2 regions of the Methylorubrum sp. POS3 genome follow, and region 1 is predicted to be linked to the other one. Evidence: riboswitches for the same ligand, from Rfam matches in the RefSeq annotation. Region 1 holds a riboswitch; the other holds the start of a gene.
The links. A riboswitch is a leader RNA that binds a small molecule or an ion and turns the genes downstream of it on or off. The one in region 1 is predicted to bind cobalamin.

Region 1 (6,254 bases):
CGTTCACGTCGGCCGTCTGCGGCGGAAGCTGGAATCCGAGGGCGAGACCACGGTGCTCCACAGCGTGCGCGGCATCGGCTTCGCGCTCATGCCCGATGACTAGTCTCCTCCGCTCCACACGTGCCCGCTGGGCCGGCGGTATCGCGCTCTGGTCCGTCCTGCTGGCGCTCGCCACCTTCGGCTTCGTCTACTGGCAGACCGCGAGCTTCCTGCGCGAGGAACTGGCCGAGACGCTCCGGCTCGAAGTCCGCGCTACCGCGGCCGATCCCGATGCCGCCGCGGGGCGGGTCGATGCCTGGATCGCGATGGACCTCCACGCCCGGCATGCCGGAGGATTGTTCACGGCGAAGGGGCAGCGGATCTCGGGCAATCTTCCGGTCCTGCCGATGAATCTGACGCCGGATGGGGACGCCTACCGTGTTCGGGCACGGGTCGATCTCGGAGAACGCGTGATCGACGACGAAGTCTGGGCGACCGCCCTCGCCTTGTCGGATGGACGCATCGTCGTGATCGCCCATGACACCGACGAGATCGACCGGGTGCGGGCGACGAGCCTGCGCGCCCTCGGCCTCGGCCTGCTGCCGACGCTGATCGTGTCCAGTCTAGGCGGGCTGATCCTCGCGGACCGCGCCCGACGCCGACTCGGAGCGACGCAGATTGCCTTGGACCGGGTGATGCAGGGCGATCTCCGGCAGCGGTTGCCGATCGGCGAACGGGGCGACGAATTCGATCGGCTGGCCGGCAACGTCAACCGCATGCTCGACGAGATCGAGCGCCTTCTCGGCGAGGTGAGCAGCGTCGGCGACGCCATCGCCCACGACCTTCGAACGCCGCTGACGCGGCTGCGCGCGCGCTTGGAACGGACCCGGGATGGAGCGGTCAGCGTCGCCGAATTTCGCGACGCGATCGATCAGGGCCTGGCCTGGATCGACCAGACGCTGACGATGGTCACCGCGGTGCTCCGCATCGGCGAAATCGAGCACAAACGTCGTTTCGCCGGCTTCGCCCCGGTCGAGCTTCCGCAATTGGTCCAGGAAGTCTTCGAGTTTTTCGAACCATTCGCCGAGGACAAGAGGGTCGTCCTCAAGCTCGCCATCGCTCCAGCGGTGAAACCTATTCACGGAGATCGCGATCTGCTGTTCGAGGCGCTCTCGAACCTCGTCGAGAATGCGGTGAAGTTCACGCCGGAGGGAGGTCGCGTCCGCATCGAACTGGTCGTCTCAGGTACGGGGCCGGTCGTTTCGGTGGCGGATTCCGGTCCCGGCATTTCCGCTGGCGAGCGGGAGCGCGTGTTTCGGCGTTTCTATCGCGCCGAGAGGGCCCGTCTGACGCCCGGCCACGGCCTGGGTCTCGGGCTCGTCGCCGCCATCACCCAGTTGCACGGCTTCGGAATCGAAGTCGGCACATCCACCGAAGGCGGCGCCCGCTTCACCATCGTCTGCCACGATGCCGGGACGCCCCGCACACAGGAAGCGCCTCCGCGTTTGCCGGCGGCGTCGGAGAGCCTGTGACGGTCGACAATCGAGCGCTGGAAGCTGGCTGAGCAATGCTTACTTATTATAGATAAGAATTAAGACTTGTTCGATTGTCTCCAGCCCTCAAATTTGGTCCGCGACATCGACATCGATTGGACTTATCGAGGGTTTGAGGGTGCAGGCGATCTACCGTCATTCTCATTTCCGGGAAGCGGTGTCCGCATCGGACCCACCGTCAGGGTTTTGCGATCATGCGTGCCATTCATGCGGAACAGCATCTGATCGACCGGGTCGGCTGGCTGCGCGCCGCCGTGCTGGGAGCCAATGACGGCCTCGTCTCGACGGCGAGCTTGATCGTCGGCGTCGCGGCATCCGCTGCCGGCTCCGGCGAGGTCTTGATTGCCGGATGTGCCGGTCTCGTCGCCGGAGCGATGTCGATGGCGGCGGGCGAATACGTGTCCGTCAGCTCCCAGGCCGATACCGAACAGGCCGATCTCGAACGGGAGCGGCGCGAATTGGCGACCGACCCGGCGGCCGAGCAGGAAGAACTGGCCCGCATCTACGTCGAACGGGGATTGAACGCCGACCTTGCGCGCCGGGTGGCCGAACAGCTCATGGCCAAGGACGCGCTCGGCGCCCATGCACGCGACGAACTCGGCCTGTCCGAAATCACCGCGGCACGTCCGGTCCAGGCCGCCCTCACATCCGCCGCAACCTTCTCGGCCGGTGCCGCTCTTCCGCTGCTCGTCGCCGTTGTCTCGCCGCCTGCCATCACGCTCTACACCGTCTCCGCGGCATCGCTGATCTTCCTGGCTGTCCTCGGCGCCCTGGGCGCCAGAGCCGGCGGAGCGCCGGTTTTGAGAGCCACGGCGCGCGTGGCTTTCTGGGGTGCGCTCGCCATGGCCGTGACCGCCGGCATCGGCGGCCTCGTCGGAAAGGCGGGGTGAAGTGCCCGAGACGGATCTTCGAGGCCAATCAAACACCGTCCGCTTTCAACCCCCTGCCGATCACGTTCCCTCGCCCACGAGACGCCCATGATCGATCGTTTCGCGCTCAATGCCGCCTTGGAACGCTTGCTGGGTGAGGCCGACACGTTCGATGAAGCCGATGCCGCCATGCTCATCGCGGGCGTACCGCTGACAAAGCCCGGTATCCCGTTCCGCTGGAGCTACACGGGAACGGACAGATCGCGCGGCGTCGAGGGTTACGCATCCGGCCACGGCAACGTGACGGATGGTTCCGAGCGAACGGTCAGGAAGGAGGGAGGCTGGGGGACGGACGCTCTGCGGGTCGGCGGCTACACGATTGTTCACCGACCCGGCACGCTCATAATCGAGTTGATGTGGGCCAAGCATCGACGCATCATCGATCAGGGCCATGGTCCGTCGCAGGCCGCGATGCTCCACTATCACCGCGTGACGAAGCAGCCGAGGGAGTTGCGGATCGAGCGCGTCGTTCCCTTCACGCTGTGGTGGCCGTTCCCGCGCATTGAGCTGACGCTCGGCATCACGCGGTACGTGCCGTGGAAGAAACCAGCCACGCGGACGGGTGGTGGCGCGTCAGCGCCTCCGCGATCACCCTGAAGCGCCGGTACGCGACATCTGATAGGGCTTCCGCTCGGTTGGAGCGGCGAGGCGAGCCAGCGCGGCAACCGAGCGAAACTCAAATCCGCCATTCCGAAGGGATCGACCGGATTGGGTATGAGGAAGCCGTCCATGGCACCCTCTCGCCGCTGCTGTGCGGCGGTCGGAGCGGAGCCATCATCGCGCGCCGGGATGGATGGACCATACCGCTTCAGCGTCAGCGAGGACGCGCAGTCTCTCGGCAAGAGCGCGTCCGGGGGCGGCCGCAATGATTGGGCGGCATTAGACCACAGATTCGATGAAGAATGAAAAGCGCGGTGCCAGCAGCCGGAAACCGAAACGGATGCTGGTATTTCCCCTATCCACCGCCGTACTGTACTGTCAAAATCATTGTATTGGATATCGGATCTGACAGGCTGCACCAAGTTATCGAGCTAAAGCAAAATTTCTCGAAATCCGCCTCTTCACCGATATTCAATACCACCCAATCGCCACCTTATTGATTCCGCTTAACCACTGGCGATTGTATGATCGAAATCTCAGCTAGATATGTAGCTCTTGCTGCAATCGTGGGTGCACGGTTGATTAGGCTGAGATTGCTCAAGCGCTTCTTGTTGAAGCCCATCTCGAGAAATATGGTGGGCCCGGCAGGACTCGAACCTGCAACCAGACCGTTATGAGCGGTCGGCTCTAACCATTGAGCTACAGGCCCATTGTCATATCTGTCGGCACCTTTCGCGTGCGCCAATCATCGGCCAAGGATTGGGCTAGAGAAGCGGCGACAGATACCTTTGTCACGAGTAGCGGCGGGACGGGTCTGAGGCAAGGGGCGACGCGCCCTCCCCTCGCCTGTTCGACGTTGGATGCCTGAACTCCGGGCCTGTCCCTATCGTCTGCCATCGTCTTCGAGGCGAAAGCCGTGACCGACGACCATGTGGAGGGCCTTGGTGGAGTCGGCGTACGTTCGCCTGGCCATCGGATATCACTCCCTGGCCGGTCTGGCTGCGGTCGCGGCCTTGGCTGCCTGCGCATATATCGAATTTGCGCTGGGCAATAAGGACAGTGCGCGAGCTATTCAGCACAGAACACCGCCACCGACAGGCCCCAAGTCGTTATATACCACCCTCTAGCCCCAAAAAGCGGCATAGTTTTGATTTCATATTTGTTACCTCATTTCTATAGAGCAACAAAATGCACATCGGCTCTTTGTTTTTAAGCATTGCCTTCGTCGAGCACGTACTTCAATTAGCTGTCCTGCAATCCCGCGATTTGCCCAGATTTTTGCAGCGTCACTGCGTGTCGTGCACATAAAAACGAAAATGTGACCACACCCCTATCGCGCTTGACATTTATGAAACGTTATATTGTTACATGTCCCTATGAGCAATCACCAGATTTCAAGCGAGCCCTCGATCTCTGGAGGGAGCCTCAACTGCAGGCTTAGCAGCGTTGTTTCTTGACCATATTTATAGGGCTGCGCGGATCCTGACCGCGATCCGCCAAACGTCGATCGATCAAATGCGAGATATTCCAACATAATCCGACGAAACACCATAATAAATTCAATATAAGTTCGGCGCTTACTAAAGTCAGAAGCTTTAGTAATTTTTCAGAAGCAGGTCCTCAACAGTTGACAAGCCTCGCACCGTCTGGCTCCTGAGCACGGTAAAGGTTCTCGCCGGCATGTCTGGAGAGCTAAGAGGGAATTCGGTGAGGCGCCTGCACCGAAGCTGCCCCCGCAACTGTGAGCGGCGAGCCATCCGTCGATCTGCGTCACTGGTGGACGATCACCGGGAAGGCCAGACGGTTGGCTGTGACCCGTGGGCCAGGAGACCTGCCCTGACCATACGAAGTCTCGTGGGCGGGGTGTCCCAACGGGCCGCATGAACGCGCGTCGCGGCAGAGCGATGCCGTCCTGCGCCCATTGGTCCCCCGACAAGGTTTGGGGAAGGACCGATGAAACTGATGGGCGATGATGCCGGATTGTCCGGCGTTGCACCGCCGGAGACGAGGGCGGTCGATCCCCTCGAACTCTACGCGGCGGGCATCGACACCTCCGATTACGTCGGTCGCGTCGCTCCGCTTGTGCGCGCGGCAGTGCCGCAGATCGGCGACCTGCTCGATATCGGGGCCGGGGGTGGGCAACTCGGTCGGGCCGTGCGCGATCCGCATGGCACCTGGACCGCAATCGAGCCGGCGGCGGGGATGCAACGGCGCCTGCATGCCCTCATCCCGTCGCCGTACGTTTTGCCGCTCGGCTGGCAGCAGGCCGATCTGCCACCGGGATGCGCCGACACGGTGCTGGCCGCCAATATCGCGGCCCCCCTCACGGAGGCCCAAGCCTTTCTCCGTCAGTGCCGCGTCTGGTCACGCGGCAGCATCGTCTGGGTGGTTCCGGCCCAGCACGGTCCGCGCGGCCTGTGTCTCGCGGGCTGCCTTCCCCGCGCTTGGCACGGAGAGGACGAGACGCCGGGCGTCGATCTGGTTCGTCGCAGCCTGACGGCGCAGGATCAGCCGGCCATCGTCGCGCAAGCGCATTGGACCTTCAGCGCCGTCGTTCCCGACCTGGAGCGGACCGCCGCCTTCCTCGCCGATCGTCTCGGCTGGGCACCGGGCGATGTCCGCCGCGGCGATCTCCGCGCGCATCTCGCCGCCCAGGCCGAACCCGTGCCCGGCGGGCATCGCCTCTCCGTTCCCCGCACCTCTGCCCTGCTCGTCTGGAGGAAAGCTTCGTAATGTCGTGCCGTCTTCGTCTCCTCGCGCTCGCGCTGACCAGCGGCTGCGTGCTGCTGTCATCGGCCTATGCCCAGGAGAATCCCGCGATCAGCCTCGACGAACTCGTGGTCACCGCCACCGGGCGCCCGGAGCCGCGCTCCGAGATCGCCGGCACCGTTCAAATCATTGATCGCACGGTGATCGAGAATTCGACGGCGCGGTCGGTCACCGATCTTCTGGCCGAGAACGCCGTCGGCTTCTTCTCGGAATGGACGCCGGGCCAGACCTCGATCAACATTCGCGGCGGCGCCACCGATGGGCAGGGCAAGGATTTCCGCAGCCAAGTTCTGGTGCTGATGAACGGGCGCCGCGCCGGCACCGCGAATCTGTCCAAGCTCTCGGTCGCCGATGTCGAGCGCATCGAGATCGTGCGCGGGCCCTCCTCGGTGATCTATGGCAGCCAGAACATCGGCGGCGTCAT
Region 2 (6,254 bases), 2.4 Mb from region 1:
TTGGGGCACCACGCCCCAGGCCATCGACACCTGCCTCACGGTGGCGGATGCCCACGACGTGCAGGTGATGATCCACTCCGACACCCTCAACGAGGGCGGCTTCGTCGAGGACACCATCGCGGCCTTCAAGGGCCGCACCATCCATGCCTTCCACACGGAAGGGGCGGGGGGCGGCCACGCCCCGGACATCATGAAGGTGGCGGGCCTGCCGAACGTGCTCCCGTCCTCGACGAATCCGACGCGCCCCTACACCAAGAACACCATCGACGAGCATCTCGACATGCTGATGGTGTGCCATCACCTCGATCCGTCGATCCCCGAGGATCTCGCCTTCGCCGAGAGCCGCATCCGCCGCGAGACCATCGCGGCGGAGGATATCCTGCACGACATCGGCGCGCTCTCGATGATGTCCTCCGACAGTCAGGCGATGGGCCGGGTCGGCGAGGTCGTGATCCGCACGTGGCAGACCGCTGACAAGATGAAGCGCCAGCGCGGGAGCCTGCCCGGCGACGCATCCGGCAACGACAACCTGCGCGCCCGCCGCTACGTGGCGAAATACACGATCAACCCGGCCATCGCCCACGGCGTCTCGCGCCATATCGGCTCGGTGGAGCCCGGAAAACTCGCCGACCTCGTCCTGTGGACGCCCGCCTTCTTCGGCGTGAAGCCCGATCTCGTGCTGAAGGGCGGCATGATCGCCACCGCCCCGATGGGCGACCCCAACGCCTCGATCCCGACGCCCCAGCCGGTGCATTACCGCCCGATGTTCGGCGCCTACGGCCGGGCACCGTTCGCCACGGCACTCACCTTCGTGTCGAGGGCCGCGATCGAGGACGGACTCGCCGCCCGGCTCAGGATCGGCAAGGAGCTGGTCGCCATCGAGAACGTGCGGGGCGGCATCTCGAAGAAGAGCATGATCCTCAACGACGCCACTCCGACCATCGAGATCGACCCCGAGACCTACGACGTGCGCGCCGACGGCGAATTGCTGGTCTGCGAGCCGGCCGAGGTGGTGCCGATGGCCCAGCGCTACTTTTTGTTTTGAAGAGCGGCGCGCCGTGTCCCGGCTCTCACCACTTAAACCTCTCCATCCTGAGGTGCCGCGTGAGCCGCCTCGAAGGAGGACTCCAGCGGATCGCGCGATCCCTGGAGCCCTCCTTCGAGGCTTCGCTTCGCTCCGCACCTCGGGATGAAGGCGCGTGGGGACCGAGGGTCGGCGACTCGGCTGTCGCATCGACCGCAGCCTGCGATAGGATGGCGACGGGATGACCCGGAGGCCCGCGATGACGAAGGCCGCGCTGAAGCCGCCACCGGCGGCCGATCTGTACGACACGGATTTCTATGCCTGGACCCAGGCGCAGGCCGAATTGCTGCGCCAAGGCCGCTTCGACGCGCTCGACCTCGGCCATTTGATCGAGGAGGTGGCGAGCGTGGGGGCGAGCGAGAAGCGCGAGATCAAGAATCGTCTTGCGGTGCTGATCGGGCATCTCCTGAAATGGATGGTCCAGCCGGGCGCCCGGTCGAGCAGTTGGACCGGCACGATCACCGAGCAGCGGCTGCAGGTACACGACGTCTTGGAGATGAGCCCGAGCCTGCGGCGCTATCCGGCGGAGGTGTTCGCGCGGGCCTACCACTCGGGCCGCGTGCTCGCCGCCAAGGACACCGGCTTCGATTTTGCCCTGTTTCCCGAGCAGCCACCCTTCACCGTCGAGCAAGCACTCAATCTGGACTTCCTGCCCGCCGAGCCCGGTCGCCTCACCCCATGATCCGCGCCACTCGCGTCATCCGCCGCGACGCCCTCGCGAGCGGCGAGATCGTCGATCGCGTCGTGCTCGATCACGGCGAGCGGCATCGCCGCCGCATCGCCATGCGCGGGGTCGGCGGCACCGCCTTCCTGCTCGATCTGGCCCAGGCGACCGTCCTGGACGACGGGGACGCGCTCGTCCTCGACGATGGCCGCCTCGTCTGGGTCGAGGCGGCCCCCGAGAAGCTGCTGGAAGTCCGGGCGCCCTCCGACCATGCCCTCAAGCGCCTGATCTGGCATATCGGCAACCGGCATATCCCCGCCGAGATCGGCGCCGAGGCGGTCTGGATCGCCCAGGACCACGTGCTGGCCGAGATGGTGCGGGGATTGGGCGGCAGCGCCGAACCGGTCGAGCGCCCGTTCCGGCCCGAGGGCGGCGCCTATCAGGGCGGCCACGGTCATCCGCACGATCACGGGCACGGTCATCCCCACGATCACGCGCATCCGCCGCACCGGCATGATTGAGGCGCTGCGATTGATGGCGTGGCTGTCGCCCGCCTATCCGGTGGGCGGCTTCGCCTATTCCCACGGCCTCGAATGGGCGGTGGAGACCGGCGACGTCGCCGACGAGGCGAGCTTCTCGGACTGGCTCGGCGCCGTGCTGGAGCGGGGCTCCGGGCGCAACGACCTGATCCTGGCGGCGCACGCGCATCGCGCCGCAGGCAACGGCGCCGCCCTCGGCGCCATCAACGATCTCGCCTTGGCGATGGCGCCCTCGCGCGAGCTTCACTTGGAGACCAGCCAGCAGGGCCGCAGCTTCCTCGACGCGACGCTCGCGGCCTGGCCCTGCCCGGCCCTCGATGCCGTCGCGACAGCCCTGCCCGGGCCGGTGGCGCTGCCGGTGGCCGTCGGCGCGGCCTCGGGCGCCCACGGCATGGGGCGCGGGGCGATGCTCGCCGCCTACGGCCTCGCCTTCGTCCAGGCCATCGTCTCGGCGGGCCTGCGCGTCGCGCCGATCGGGCAGGGGGCCGGCACCCGCATCGTCGCCTCCCTCGCTCCCCGGGTGGCGGCGCTCGCCGAGGCGGTCGAGCCGCTCGGCCTCGACGCGCTGGGCTCGGCCACGCTCAGGGTCGATCTCGGCTCGTTCCGGCACGAGACCCAGTATTCGAGGATCTTCCGATCATGAGGACGCCATGGCATCTGTGAACGGTCCGCTCCGCGTCGGCATCGGCGGCCCCGTCGGCTCCGGCAAGACGGCGCTGATGGAGCAATTGTGCAAGCGGCTGCGCGACACCTACGACATCTGCGCCATCACCAACGACATCTACACCAAGGAGGATGCCCGCCTCCTGACCGTGGCCGGGGCCCTGCCCGAGGAGCGGATCATGGGCGTCGAGACGGGGGGATGCCCCCACACGGCGATCCGCGAGGATGCCTCGATCAACCTCGCGGCGGTGGCCGAGATGCGCCGCCGCTTCCCCGCCCTCGACGTGGTGCTGATCGAGTCCGGCGGCGACAATCTCGCCGCGACCTTCTCGCCGGAACTCGCCGACATCACCCTCTACGTCATCGACGTGGCGGGCGGCGAGAAGATCCCGCGCAAGGGCGGGCCCGGCATCACCCGCTCGGACCTCCTCGTCGTCAACAAGACCGATCTCGCCCCCCTGGTCGGCGCGGATCTTGCCGTGATGGAGTCCGATACCCGCCGCATGCGGGGAGAGCGGCCCTACGTGTTCTCGTCCCTGCGCGAGGGGCACGGGGCCGACGCCATCGCCCGCTTCGTCATCGAAGCAGGGGGGCTCGCCCAATGACGTCTGACATCGTGACGCTGTCCACGATGCATTTCCGGAGGACCCGTATGATCTCTCGTTCGATGGCGCTCGCGACGGCGCTCCTGCTGGTGCCCGGCGCGGCCCTCGCCCATCCGGGCCACGGCGAGGCGGCGGGCTTGGCCGCAGGCTTCGCCCACCCGATCCACGGCACCGACCACATCCTCGCGATGGTCGCGGTGGGGATCATCGCCGGCCTCGTCGGCGGGCGGGCGCTCTGGCTGCTGCCGGCTTCCTTCCTCGGCATGATGACGATCGGCGCAGCCCTCGCCATGGCCGGCCTGGATCTGCCCTTCGTCGAGCCGGCCATCCTCGCATCGGTTGCCGCCTTCGCCGTGATGGCGGCCTGCGCCCGCCTGATCCCACTGGCCGCTCTGGCCGGCCTCGTCGGTGCCTTCGCGGTGTTCCACGGCGCGGCGCACGGGGCCGAGATGCCCGAGACCGCCTCGGGCCTCTCCTACGGGCTCGGCTTCCTCGCCGCGACCGTCGGCCTCCACGCGGCGGGCCTCGTTGCCGGCCTCATGCTGACGCGGTGGCTGCCGCGATCCGGTGGTGCCCTGCGCCAGGGTGCGTGACGACCGGACGACGCGCCGCCGCCCTGCGGCGAGCCAAGGGGCGGCGGGCGCATCGGCCCGAACGGGGGACCCGGCTTCCGGGGACAGCCGCTGCGGCGCATGGGCCGACCGAACCGTCCCGGATCCGGTCGCCGCGTGGGGCCGCGATCGGGCCGCCATCTCGGGTCGGCCGGGTGTCGCCGTTCGGGCACGGGCGTATTGATTCGCCCTTCGCCCCCGGACCGCGCGTTGACGGCGGAGGCGGCCGCCGTGCTAACCGTGGTGGCGACGGTTCCCCTCGGGGATCAAAAGGGAACGCGGTGAGGGCCTTCGGCCCGAGGCCGTGGCTGCCCCCGCAACTGTGAGCGGCGAGCCTTCCGCCACCATGTCACTGGATGGGCCTCATCCGGGAAGACGGTGAGAGGGCAGCGACCCGCGAGCCAGGAGACCTGCCGTCAGTCGTGGTCACACGCGAGGCGTGTCGGGCGGGGTGCACCGATGGGTTGCCGGGGACGGCACCGATCCTGCTTTAGGGTCGGGCAAGTCCGCGGCCTCGTTCGCGGTGACGTGCCACTGCCGTTGCCCGAGGCTGTTTCGCCCGTGTCCCCTGCTCATCCCTCGACGGTCCTCCGTCTGGCGGCGCTCGCCGCCGCGCTCGCCGCTCCCCCGCTTCCCGCCACGGCCCAGGAGTCGGTCACCCTGGAGGAACTCTCCGTCGGGGGCGAAGCTCCGCGGCCACCCGCCGCCTTCTCGGCCAGCGCCGGCGCTGTCGGCGGTGTGACCGGCATCGGCGGCGCACTTCAGCCGGTGGCATCGGCGAGCGGCGGGATCGTCTCCGGTGCGCAGATCAATGCGAGGCCCGTCACCCGTCCCGGCGAGGTGCTGGAAGCGGTGCCGGGGCTGATCGTCACCCAGCATTCGGGGGAGGGGAAGGCCAACCAGTTCTTCCTGCGCGGGTTCAACCTCGACCACGGCACCGACATCGCGCTCTTCGTCGACGGCATGCCGGTCAACATGCGCACCCATGCCCACGGCCAGGGCTATGCCGACCTCAACTTCCTGATCCCCGAACTCGTCGGCGCGGTGGAGTTCCACAAGGGCCCCTACTTCGTGCGCGACGGCGACTTCGCCTCCGCCGGCTCGGTGCGGATCGATTACCTCGACGCGGTCGCGAAGAACGTGGCGCTGACCTCGATCGGATCGTTCGGCTACAAGCGCGCGCTCACCATCGCCTCCGCCCCCCTCGGCGCGGGCACGCTGCTCGTGGCGGGTGAGGCGCAGACCTATGACGGCCCCTGGGACGTGCCGGATCGCCTGAAGAAGCTCAACGGCGTCGTCCGCTACAGCCAGGGCACGGCGCTCGACGGCCTCGCCGTCACCGGCATGGCCTATTGGGCGAAGTGGAACGCCACCAACCAGATCCCGGAGCGTGCGGTCGCCGAGGGAATCATCGGCCGCTTCGGCACCCTCGACCCGTCCGACGGCGGCGATACCGGCCGCTTCTCCCTCTCGGGCCGCTGGAGCCACACGGGCGAGGCCGGGCTCAGCCGGGCCAATGCCTATCTCATCCGCTACCGGATGAATCTCTGGAACAACTTCACCTACTTCCTCAACGATCCCGTCAACGGCGACCAGTTCCGCCAACTCGACGACCGGGTGCTGGGCGGGGCCGAGGCCAGCCACGTCTTCTCCGGGGACCTGTTCGGACGGCCGATGGAGAACGAGATCGGCGTCCAGACCCGCACCGACGCGATGCGGGTCGGCCTGTTCAACACCGTGAACCGGCAGTTCCGCTCGAGCGTGCGCGACGACCGCGTGCTGGAGACGAGCGCGGCCTTCTACGCCGAGAACCGGGTGCGCTGGACGGATTGGCTGCGCACCAGCGTCGGCTTCCGCGCCGACGGCTACTGGGCCGATGTCCGCTCCGAACTGCCCGCCAATTCCGGCCAAGCCCGCGACGCCATCGTGACGCCGAAGCTCGGCCTCGTGCTCGGGCCCTGGGCCGAGACCGAACTCTACCTGAATTACGGCGGCGGCTTCCACTCGAACGACGTGCGCGGCGTCACCGCGACCGTGGATCCGTCGAGCCCGCTCTTCGACGTGGCGCGCTCCCCCTTCCTCGTTCCC

Region 2: another riboswitch for cobalamin. It lies ahead of OWC43_RS15440 (TonB-dependent receptor); the one in region 1 lies ahead of OWC43_RS04370 (hypothetical protein).

Annotation. Positions count from the first base shown of each region.
Region 1 is NZ_JAPRBT010000001.1:919,756-926,009, reverse strand. It holds gene OWC43_RS04395 (response regulator transcription factor) at 1-103, shown strand, start outside; gene OWC43_RS04390 (sensor histidine kinase) at 96-1,511, shown strand; gene OWC43_RS04385 (VIT family protein) at 1,727-2,422, shown strand; gene OWC43_RS04380 (hypothetical protein) at 2,510-3,058, shown strand; tRNA gene OWC43_RS04375 (tRNA-Ile) at 3,695-3,770, opposite strand; cobalamin riboswitch at 4,711-4,915, shown strand; gene OWC43_RS04370 (hypothetical protein) at 5,024-5,794, shown strand; gene OWC43_RS04365 (TonB-dependent receptor) at 5,794-6,254, shown strand, end outside.
Region 2 is NZ_JAPRBT010000001.1:3,328,230-3,334,483, forward strand. It holds gene ureC (urease subunit alpha) at 1-1,045, shown strand, start outside; gene OWC43_RS15415 (DUF29 domain-containing protein) at 1,284-1,766, shown strand; gene OWC43_RS15420 (urease accessory protein UreE) at 1,763-2,269, shown strand; gene OWC43_RS15425 (urease accessory protein UreF) at 2,262-2,930, shown strand; gene ureG (urease accessory protein UreG) at 2,938-3,555, shown strand; gene OWC43_RS15435 (HupE/UreJ family protein) at 3,603-4,148, shown strand; cobalamin riboswitch at 4,400-4,599, shown strand; gene OWC43_RS15440 (TonB-dependent receptor) at 4,626-6,254, shown strand, end outside.